3 regions of the Chungangia koreensis genome follow, and region 1 is predicted to be linked to each of the others. Evidence: predicted binding sites of a transcription regulator. Region 1 holds the regulator's gene; each other region holds the start of a gene.

The links. The regulator LexA, encoded in region 1, represses DNA repair genes until DNA is damaged. The targets are predictions, from matches to a motif close to CNAACANNTGTTNG.
Region 2: the regulator LexA is predicted to act here: its motif matches at 1,263-1,276, upstream of recA (recombinase RecA).
Region 3: the regulator LexA is predicted to act here: its motif matches at 1,453-1,466, upstream of uvrB (excinuclease ABC subunit UvrB).

The regions. Positions count from the first base shown of each region.
Region 1 is NZ_JBHSEC010000019.1:444,806-448,092, forward strand. Features, by position in the region: gene ACFOZY_RS11400 (YneB family resolvase-like protein) at 1-490, opposite strand, end outside; gene yneA (cell division suppressor protein YneA) at 487-804, opposite strand; gene lexA (transcriptional repressor LexA) at 976-1,596, shown strand; one part of gene ACFOZY_RS11415 (IS3 family transposase) at 1,878-2,827, opposite strand; one part of gene ACFOZY_RS11415 (IS3 family transposase) at 2,827-3,205, opposite strand.
Region 2 is NZ_JBHSEC010000002.1:15,331-18,617, reverse strand. Features, by position in the region: gene ACFOZY_RS01730 (competence/damage-inducible protein A) at 1-1,159, shown strand, start outside; gene recA (recombinase RecA) at 1,386-2,426, shown strand; gene rny (ribonuclease Y) at 2,618-3,287, shown strand, end outside.
Region 3 is NZ_JBHSEC010000020.1:182,813-186,099, forward strand. Features, by position in the region: gene uvrB (excinuclease ABC subunit UvrB) at 1-1,388, opposite strand, end outside; gene ACFOZY_RS13860 (hypothetical protein) at 1,511-1,756, shown strand; gene ACFOZY_RS13865 (nuclease-related domain-containing protein) at 1,784-2,752, opposite strand; gene ACFOZY_RS13870 (IDEAL domain-containing protein) at 2,983-3,234, opposite strand.

The DNA of each region.
Region 1 (3,287 bases):
CCGGATTCCCCTTTAGCTTCAAGTTTTTTTCAGGACGGTATCCCTTTTCAACTGCACGCCGCATCCCTCTTCTAATTTTAGCATTATGTATTTTACGTTGATATTCTTCTACAATGGCCAATATATTAAGCAGCATCGTATCCATCTCGTTAAGTGAAACAGGTCCAGCATCATTTAGTGAAAAGACTTCGGAACCCGATTTCTGCAGTAAGTGCAAAACCGCCATTCTGGCATTTCCTCTCCCAAGACGAGTTTCATCCTGTACCAAAACGACATCCACACCAGCACTTTTTACGAATTCCAATAAGCTCAGAAGTCCTTCACGTTCTACATCATAACCGCTATGTTTGTCCGTGAAGATTTTCGAAACCTTCAAATCCAATTTACCCGCAAATGATTTCAATTCCTCTTCTTGTCGTTCTAAAGAAACCTCTTGCGACTCTTTTTCCGTGCTGACTCTGCAGTAAATAACACAGCTTTTATTTTTCAATGATTCTCGCCTGCCAAATAGATTTCGCCTGCAATCTGATCAGTTTTCATTAGTGAACTTGGAATAACCAGCTTGCTTCCAGATGTGATTACTGGATGGTGTAAGTCGTTTGCATCCATGACTGAAGCGATCCATTCCTCGTGTGGAAGGTCACCCTTATATTGTTCTGCTAACGTCCAGAGTGTATCCCCTTGATGGATCACAATCGTTTTATTGGGCTCTTCTTCCCCCATTACAAGTCCGGCAATCAATGTAAGTATGGCACTTAAAGCAATAATGGATAAAATAAAAGAATTATTTTTAATGAAGTTCATCAAATTCAACCCCTAATAAGAATATTCGTTCGGAATGTATGTTCTTATTTTATTACGAACATCTGTTTCTTGTCAAGAATTTATTTCGAACCTATGTTTGCATTCTTATACGAACATTGCTATACTATATGTAAGAATAGACAGACCACATACCAAAAAGAGGTGAAGGAATTGAAGAAACTATCAAAAAGGCAGGAAGATATCCTTGCATATATAAAGGAACAAGTCCGCTTAAAAGGATATCCACCATCCGTCCGTGAAATCGGGGAAGCTGTTGGGCTTGCTTCCAGTTCAACAGTCCATGGCCACTTAGCCCGACTTGAAAGTAAAGGCTTGATCAGAAGGGATCCCACAAAACCAAGGGCTATTGAAATTTTGGATCCAGACTCTGACTTCACAGTAAAAGCAGGAGTTGTTCATGTTCCGTTGGTCGGTAAAGTTACAGCCGGACTTCCGATCACTGCCGTTGAAAACATTGAAGAATACTTCCCTCTACCTGAATCATTCGGAACGTCGGAGGATCATCTCTTCATGCTTGAAATTGTAGGTAATAGTATGATAGAAGCAGGGATATTAAATGGTGACTACGTCGTCGTCAAACAACAACAAACTGCTAATAACGGAGATATTGTAGTAGCTATGACAGAGGAAAACGAAGCAACTGTCAAACGATTCTTCAAAGAGAAATCTTATTTCAGGCTTCAACCGGAAAACTCCTCTATGGAACCCATTATTGTCGAACAGGTATCCATCCTCGGTAAGGTCGTTGGCGTGTACCGGCAAATTCATTAAGGAATCTTTGACCGCTTGATACTTCAAGCGGTTTTTTTGTTTGCGAATAACCCCCTCCCTTTTCCACAAAATACGGATGAATGAATGATTAAAGGAGATTGAGTCATGGGAATTTTAAGTGGAAATAAAGAAGAACCGTTACATTATGGCGAAGTATTTGGTGCCTGGTCTTGGCTCCTTCTTCCACCGCTCCACTAAAATCACCAAATGTATAAAAAAACAGCGTTGGAATCTGAACTGCGCCCTGTAAAATGGACAATTAAATAAAAGCAACCTGCCAATTAGGCAGCCAAAAGATGGCTTCGGTATTGTACCGGAGTCATCTTTTTTAAATCCCATTGATATCTCTGAGTATTGTACTCCTCGATATACTCCGCCACAAGTTTATAAAGAGTTTCAAAATCCTCTGCTTGTCTATAGTCTAACTCGTCTTTCAAATGGCCGAAGAATGATTCCATTGGGGCATTATCCAGGCAATTACCCTTACGGGACATTGACTGTGTAAGTTCCATTTTCCTCACTCGATTCCTGTATTCAGGATGAGTATAGTGGAATCCCTGATCTGAATGTAGGATGGCTTCAGGATGAATGTTTCCATTCAATGACTCTTTCAATCTGGCAAGAGTCCGATAGACAATCTCCATGGATAGGCTTCTTGAAAGATCAAACGATACAATCTCACGTGTCGCCAAATCTTTAACACAGGAAAGGTAAGCGGTTTGCCCATTCCTGTAGTGAAGATAGGTGATATCGGTTAAGAATACTTTCTGGGGTTCTTCCTGCTTAAACTCGCGATTCAGATGGTTTGACACCGTACGGTGTTCTTGGGTGGCCTTCGCCAGCTTTCTGTATGGGTTCATACGGCGAATCTTCGCGCTCATCCCAAACTTATTCGTTAGTCTCCGGATTTTCTTAGGATTCATGATGACACCATAGTCATTCTCTAAAATCATCCGGAGGACCCGATAACCTGCTTTTCCTCTCTTTGCATCATAGATTTGTTTTAGGAGAAGGTAATCCAGGAAATCTGATTCCTCCTTTACGGATCGGTTGTCCGACTGTTTCAACCAAGCGTAGTATCCGCTTCGGCTTACTTCCGTCACTGTACAAAGGTAGGCCGTCATGTACTGTAAATTATATTTGCGAATGATTTCATTGATCAATTGATATTTCTCATATGGCTTTAGTGTCTCTTCCTCGCCTGCCTTTCGAGTTCCTCGAGCTTTTTTAAAAGTTCAAGTTCAGCTTCCAGATATTTTATGCGCGCTTCAGCCTTTTCCAATCGCTTTTCCGCAGATTGATTTTTCACAGGAGGTCTCCCAGTACTGCCTTTTCCACGCCTTTCTATATAAAAGCCTTCCTCGCCGTAAACGGCATAGGTGGATCTCCAACGTGATAAGCATTCCTTCGGCTTCTTTGGACCGATGAGGTCCAACGTCAACCCTTGATTGATGAAGATATCAGAAGGCGATTTCCCTTGTTTGTATTCGTTAACTGCCTTGATTTTGAATTCAGGAGTAAACGAAATCGACCGATCGGTAACAGCTTGGACAGCCTCATTGCGTTCCAATATTCTCTGTTGAGATTCATTAAAAATTCTTTTACTCATATTCACTCACCCGTTTCATCTATTTGAACTATTATAACGGGGTTTTGAACAGACAAAAACCCCGAATAGGGTCACTTTTATT
Region 2 (3,287 bases), on a different contig from region 1:
CGCCGAATTGGGCGTTAATGTGTATTATCATACAGTTGTCGGAGATAATGGAATCCGGCTCGATCAGGCGATTACTATTGCTGAAAGCCGTGCAGACCTAATTATTTTCAGCGGTGGGCTTGGACCCACCAAGGATGATTTAACAAAAGAAACAATCGCCAAGCATTTGAGTGTGGAACTGATGTATAATCAGGCCGCTTTGCATTCAATTGAAGCTTTTTTCAATCGATTGAATCGACCGATGACAGAGAATAACCGGAAACAGGCACTTGTCCTGAATGGATCCAAGGTGCTTGTTAATCACCACGGTATGGCTCCTGGAATGATTTATGAACAAGAGGGAAGAACTTACATACTTTTGCCGGGACCGCCAAAAGAACTTGAGCCGATGTTCCAGTTTGAAGCAAAACCGTTCTTAGCTAAGAAAGTAGGCGGATATGAAACCATTAAATCCTTGGTTCTCCGCTTTTACGGTATTGGGGAAGCTGAACTGGAGCATAAAATTGAGGATCTATTGGATGCACAAGAAAACCCGACCATCGCCCCACTCGCTTCTGACGGTGAAGTGACACTCCGAATAACTGCTAAGGCAAATTCTGAAATAGAGGCAGCTAAGCTTATTTCTTCAGCTAAGACAGCTATTTTGGAGAGGGTAGGAGACTTTCAATATGGGATTGATGATGATTCCCTTACCTCTAAAGCAGCTGAACTCTTAATGGAAAAAGGGTTAACCATCTCAGCAGCTGAGAGTCTGACCGCTGGACTGTTCCAATCCGAACTGGCTGAAATTCCGGGAATCAGTTCAACTTTGGTCGGTGGAATAGTTACTTATACAGAACAAGCTAAAATCCATCAATTAGGTGTCGCTCAAGAAGTGATTGAACGGCATGGTGTAGTCAGTAAAGAATGTGCGATGGAGATGGCCGTGAGAGTGAAACAAAAGTTCGGCACGGATATCGGCGTTGGTCTGACTGGAGCAGCGGGGCCAGAAATGCATGACGGTCAGCCGGTGGGAACTGTATGGATCGCAATAGTGCTGAACGATGAAGAACCCGTTGCTTATCAATTAAAGTTATCGGGAATGAGGAATACGAACAGACTGAGGGCAGTTAAATCTACGATGAATTATTTGATTAAAATTTTAAAACAACTTCCTTAAGTTAGAGGGCGGCAAAATTCAATTTTGCCGCCCTGTTTTTCAGGAAAATGAATTTTCGGCGTCCTTTATTCGAAATTCCTTTCATTTTGCGCTTCAAAATTAACGAATAAATGTTCGCTTTTTTCTTGATTATTTCTCATAAAGCGAGTATAGTAGAGATAGATTCAAAGGGGTTAAGACCACTAAAGGAGGAAACAATTTGAGCGACCGTAAAGCAGCATTAGATATGGCGTTAAAACAAATAGAAAAACAATTCGGGAAAGGATCTGTCATGAAACTTGGCGAACAGACAGACCGTGAAATCTCGACTAGTTCGAGCGGATCTTTGGCGCTCGATGCAGCACTTGGAGTAGGCGGTTATCCACGTGGACGTATCATCGAAATCTACGGACCTGAAAGTTCAGGTAAAACAACTGTTGCTTTACATGCGATTGCAGAAGTTCAGGCAAACGGCGGTCAAGCTGCATTCATCGATGCAGAACATGCGTTAGATCCAGTTTATGCACAAAAACTTGGGGTCAATATCGACGAATTGCTATTGTCCCAGCCGGACACTGGTGAACAGGCACTTGAAATCGCAGAAGCATTGGTACGAAGTGGTGCAATCGATATCATTGTCATTGACTCTGTTGCAGCTCTTGTACCAAAAGCAGAAATCGAGGGCGAGATGGGAGATTCCCATATTGGTCTTCAAGCCCGTCTTATGTCACAGGCGCTTCGGAAACTGTCCGGTGCGATCAATAAGTCTAAGACAATTGCCATCTTCATTAACCAAATCCGTGAGAAAGTCGGCGTTATGTTCGGGAACCCGGAAGTTACTCCTGGTGGACGTGCCTTGAAGTTCTACAGTTCCGTGCGTCTTGAAGTCCGCCGTGCTGAAGCGATCAAGCAAGGACAAGAAATGGTGGGTAACCGTACGAAGCTTAAAGTTGTTAAAAACAAAGTCGCTCCACCATTCCGTACTGCAGAAGTAGATATCATGTACGGAGAAGGAATTTCTAAAGTTGGAGAAATCGTTGACATCGGTTCAGAATTGGATGTCATCCTTAAGAGTGGTTCGTGGTATTCATATAACGAAGAACGAATTGGACAAGGGCGTGAAAACGCAAAACAATTCTTGAAAGAGAACACAGCCATCCGTTATGAAATAGAGCAAAAAATCCGTGAATCTTTAGGGATGGCAGCTGCATCTTATACGATTGCATCCCATGAAGAGGAAGATGAAGAAGAACTGAAAGAACTTTCTTTACTGCTCGATGAAGAATAAAATTTGTACCCCCTCCGATTGAGGGGGTATTATTTTTGTCGAAATTGTGAAACCTTGACAGGAGATTTTTACATCTATACAATTGTATCTGTATACTTTCTCAACTTTAGAAATGCTTTAGGCAGTATGTTGAATCTCGATATACGAGCCGACTGAAAACGTTTTATATCTAGCAATAGGAGGTGACCATTATGGGTGATTTAATCATCTCCACTTTGCTTGGAATCTTTGTCGGTGCTATTGTTAGTTATTTTATTTTGAAAAAAGTGAACGATTCAAAAGTGAATGGTGCTAAAAACTCCGCTGAATTGATCTTGGAAGATGCAAGACGTGAAGCAGAATCATTGAAAAAAGAGGCACTATTGGAAGCCAAAGATGAAACTCACAGATTGCGAAATGAAGCTGAATCTGACATCCGCGAACGCCGTGCTGAATTACAAAAGCAGGAAAACCGGCTGTTACAGAGGGAAGAGAATCTTGACCGTAAGGATGATGCTCTGAACAAACGTGAAGCAGGCTTTGAGCGTAAAGAAAACGCCTTGGCTGACCGACAACAGCATATTGAACAGATGGAAAGCAAAGTGGAAGAACTTGTAGCAAAACAGCAAACCGAGCTTGAACGAATTTCCGCTTTGACTCGCGAAGAGGCCCGAAATATCCTTCTTGGCGAAGTTGAAAACGAATTGGCTACGGATATCGCTGTCATGACGAAAGAAGCAGAAACCCGTGCCAAGGAGGAATCGGACAAGAAAGCCCGTGAAATTCTTTCATTGGCCCTTCAAAGATTTGCTGCTGACCATGTTGCCGAGACGACCGTTTCAGTTGTCAATCTTCCAAATGATGAGATGAAAGGCCGGATCA
Region 3 (3,287 bases), on a different contig from region 1:
TCAGTCAGGTCCTCTGACATCTTCTTCGTTAATGTTGTAATTAATACCCGTTCGTTACGGGAAATTCGTTCCTGTATTTCATCAATCAGATCATCAATCTGTCCTTCAATCGGCCGTACTTCAATCACTGGATCCAGCAAGCCTGTCGGACGGATGATTTGTTCGACCATTTCAGGTGTATGCTCCAACTCGTATGGACCTGGAGTGGCTGATACATAAACCGCCTGTGAAATATGCTTATCGAATTCTTCGAATGTCAACGGCCGGTTATCCAATGCGGAAGGTAAACGGAAACCGTGTTCCACAAGGACATTTTTCCGCGCTTGGTCACCGTTGAACATTCCACGGATTTGTGGAAGCGTTACGTGACTTTCATCTACCACTAATAGGAAGTCTTCCGGGAAGTAATCAAGGAGCGTATAAGGTGTCGCACCAGCCGGCCGTAGTGTTAAATGTCTGGAATAGTTCTCGATTCCTGAACAGAATCCCATCTCCCGCATCATTTCCAGGTCATAACGGGTCCTTTGTTCAAGTCGCTGTGCTTCCAATAACTTTTCATCCGCGCGAAGTTCCTTCAATCTTTCTTCCAGCTCAGTCTCGATATTTTCGATGGCTTTTACCATCTTTTCTTCTCGCGTAACGAAGTGGGAAGCCGGGAAGATCGCGACATGATCACGTTCGCCTAAAATCTCGCCTGTTAGTGCATCCACTTCTCGTATACGGTCAATTTCATCACCGAAAAATTCCACTCGAATGCATCGCTCGTCTCTGGATGCAGGGAATATTTCAACTACGTCCCCTCTGACCCGGAACGTACCGCGTACGAAATTGATGTCGTTCCTTTCATATTGAACATCGACCAGTTTCCGAAGGAGCTGATTCCGTTCAATCTCCATCCCTGTGCGAAGGGACACAACGAGTTCCCGATATTCCTTCGGCGAACCGAGACCATAAATACAGGAAACCGAAGCGATGACAATGACATCTTTCCGTTCAAATAAAGAAGACGTGGCCGAGTGCCGGAGCTTATCGATTTCATCGTTAATACTTGCATCCTTCTCCACATATGTATCCGTCTGAGGTACATACGCTTCTGGCTGATAGTAATCATAGTAACTGACAAAATATTCTACCGCGTTATTCGGGAAGAACTCTTTAAACTCCGAGTACAGCTGACCGGCGAGTGTTTTGTTATGTGCAATGACAAGCGTCGGCTTGTTGATTTCCTTAATAACATTCGATATGGTATATGTTTTCCCTGTTCCTGTCGCTCCTAACAAGGTTTGATGCCTTTTTCCTTCATTCAAACCCGCTACCAGCTGCCGAATCGCTTCCGGCTGGTCACCACCAGGCTGATAGGGGGCCTGCAAGTCAAATTGCTGTTCCATGCACACACTCCTCCTTTTAATGCTTCTATTTTAACATACCCACTTTATTAATACACGAAAAAAGCGAACGTGTGTTTTAAAATGAAAAAGACAAAAGAGAAGTTACTGGAACTTCCCTTTTAATGAGGATATCAACGATTGTTGAGTGTTTATCAACGATTCTTACCCTTATATCAACGATTATTTGGATATATCAACGATTGTTGACCACTTATCAACGATTATCGGGATATATCAACGATTCAACAAGTACCGCAATCGGAAGCGCGAAACTCCTACTGGATTTGGGATATCAACGATTATTAGGTGTTTATCAACGATTCTTACCCTTATATCAACGATTATTTGGATATATCAACGATTGTTGACCACTTATCAACGATTATCGGGATATATCAACGATTCTCACCAAAAAAGGTTAGTAAGTCCATTCCGTATTTTCTTCCTTTATTATTTCCATAAGGTATTAGGTTCGCACCTTCTAATAAGCGTGTAGCCAATTGAGCGTTATCAATCCCCAAAAACCTACGACACTCCCGGTTCGTTAGCTCTCCTCCAAATAGCATGAACCATTCGACTAACGTGTCCCGGTGAGCATGCCGATCGATGAATCCACACTGTGAGCAAATCCACCCCTTTTTCACTTTCTTCATCCCTAATTCCAGGCACTGTTTGCATTCGACGCCTGTTAAGATTTGCTCTAATTCAATCTTATAGTTTCTGCAAATCGGAAAAGGGTTAAAGACAATGTGGCTTTCAATCAGTTCACGTGCTAATAGTTGAAACGTTCCTCTGTCCATTTCTTTTCCGGGTTGGTGGATTTTCCTTAAGTAGACGGGGAGTTCGGAAGGGAACATGACTTTAAATGGGGGTTCGTTTTCAAAAATGGTGCTGGATCGAGCAAAGAGCACCGCTCCGTATACAGGGAGGTCAAATCCTCGATCGAAGAGCCACTCTTTCAACAGCATGATATTCTTCTCTACTTGGATTCCGGGGCAGTCAAAAGCGTCGACTTGTCCGCTCAACAACGTACGTTTCATCTGGCGTGGATTCATTTCAAATCTCACTTTGCCCGCAATGTTTTTCATTTCCAACACCATGACGTACGAAGGTGTAAAGTAGACGGTGTCGATTTGGAATTTGGAGTTGGCATCCAAATGCAGGTCATGGATGATTTCGTATTCGTGATTGAATTTGTTCAGCTTGAATGCCCGCTGTAAGATTTCTTCACCGCCGATTCCTGCTTGAGCGCTCAATCTTTTTCTCCGAATGAACGCATGGTTTTCATCTTCTAAAACCAGCCGCTTCTCTAATGCTAAAAGCCCCATCAGATTCAGCGATATAGATTTTTCTTTCAAAGCCACGTCCCCAACTCCCCTTTTTCGGGCATCGTATCACGGGGGTTCAACGCTGTCTATACGGTTTCAGATCATTGTATTTTGCTCTGCCAAATCGGGGCAAAATGCAATTTTCAGTCGGATTCTGATCAATTACACCCCATTTTGAAATCAAACCTTCATTTCCACCCCATCATCCCAAAATAAAACCGGCTCGCCTATGGGGGTGGGGTTCTCCCAGGCAAACCGGTTATTTATCATATGAAATTGACTTTCTGTTCCTCTTCCAAATTCATAAGCTCCGAAGTATATAGCATAAACGATTGTTTGTCTTTCTGATCCAACGACTCATCAATTAGTGACAGTAGACTGTTCTTTCTTTGTTCCCGATGGACATGATTTAAAAACAGGTCGAGATAAATGTCATTTAGCAGCTTTTCTGCCTCGCTCTTTGTCTGGTTCTTCCCGACTGCTTTCATAAATTCAGCATATGAATAATATTTATCCATTCTTCTCACCCCGGATGCCTTTTTTTTATTATAAGGAAATTTCCGAAGCTTCG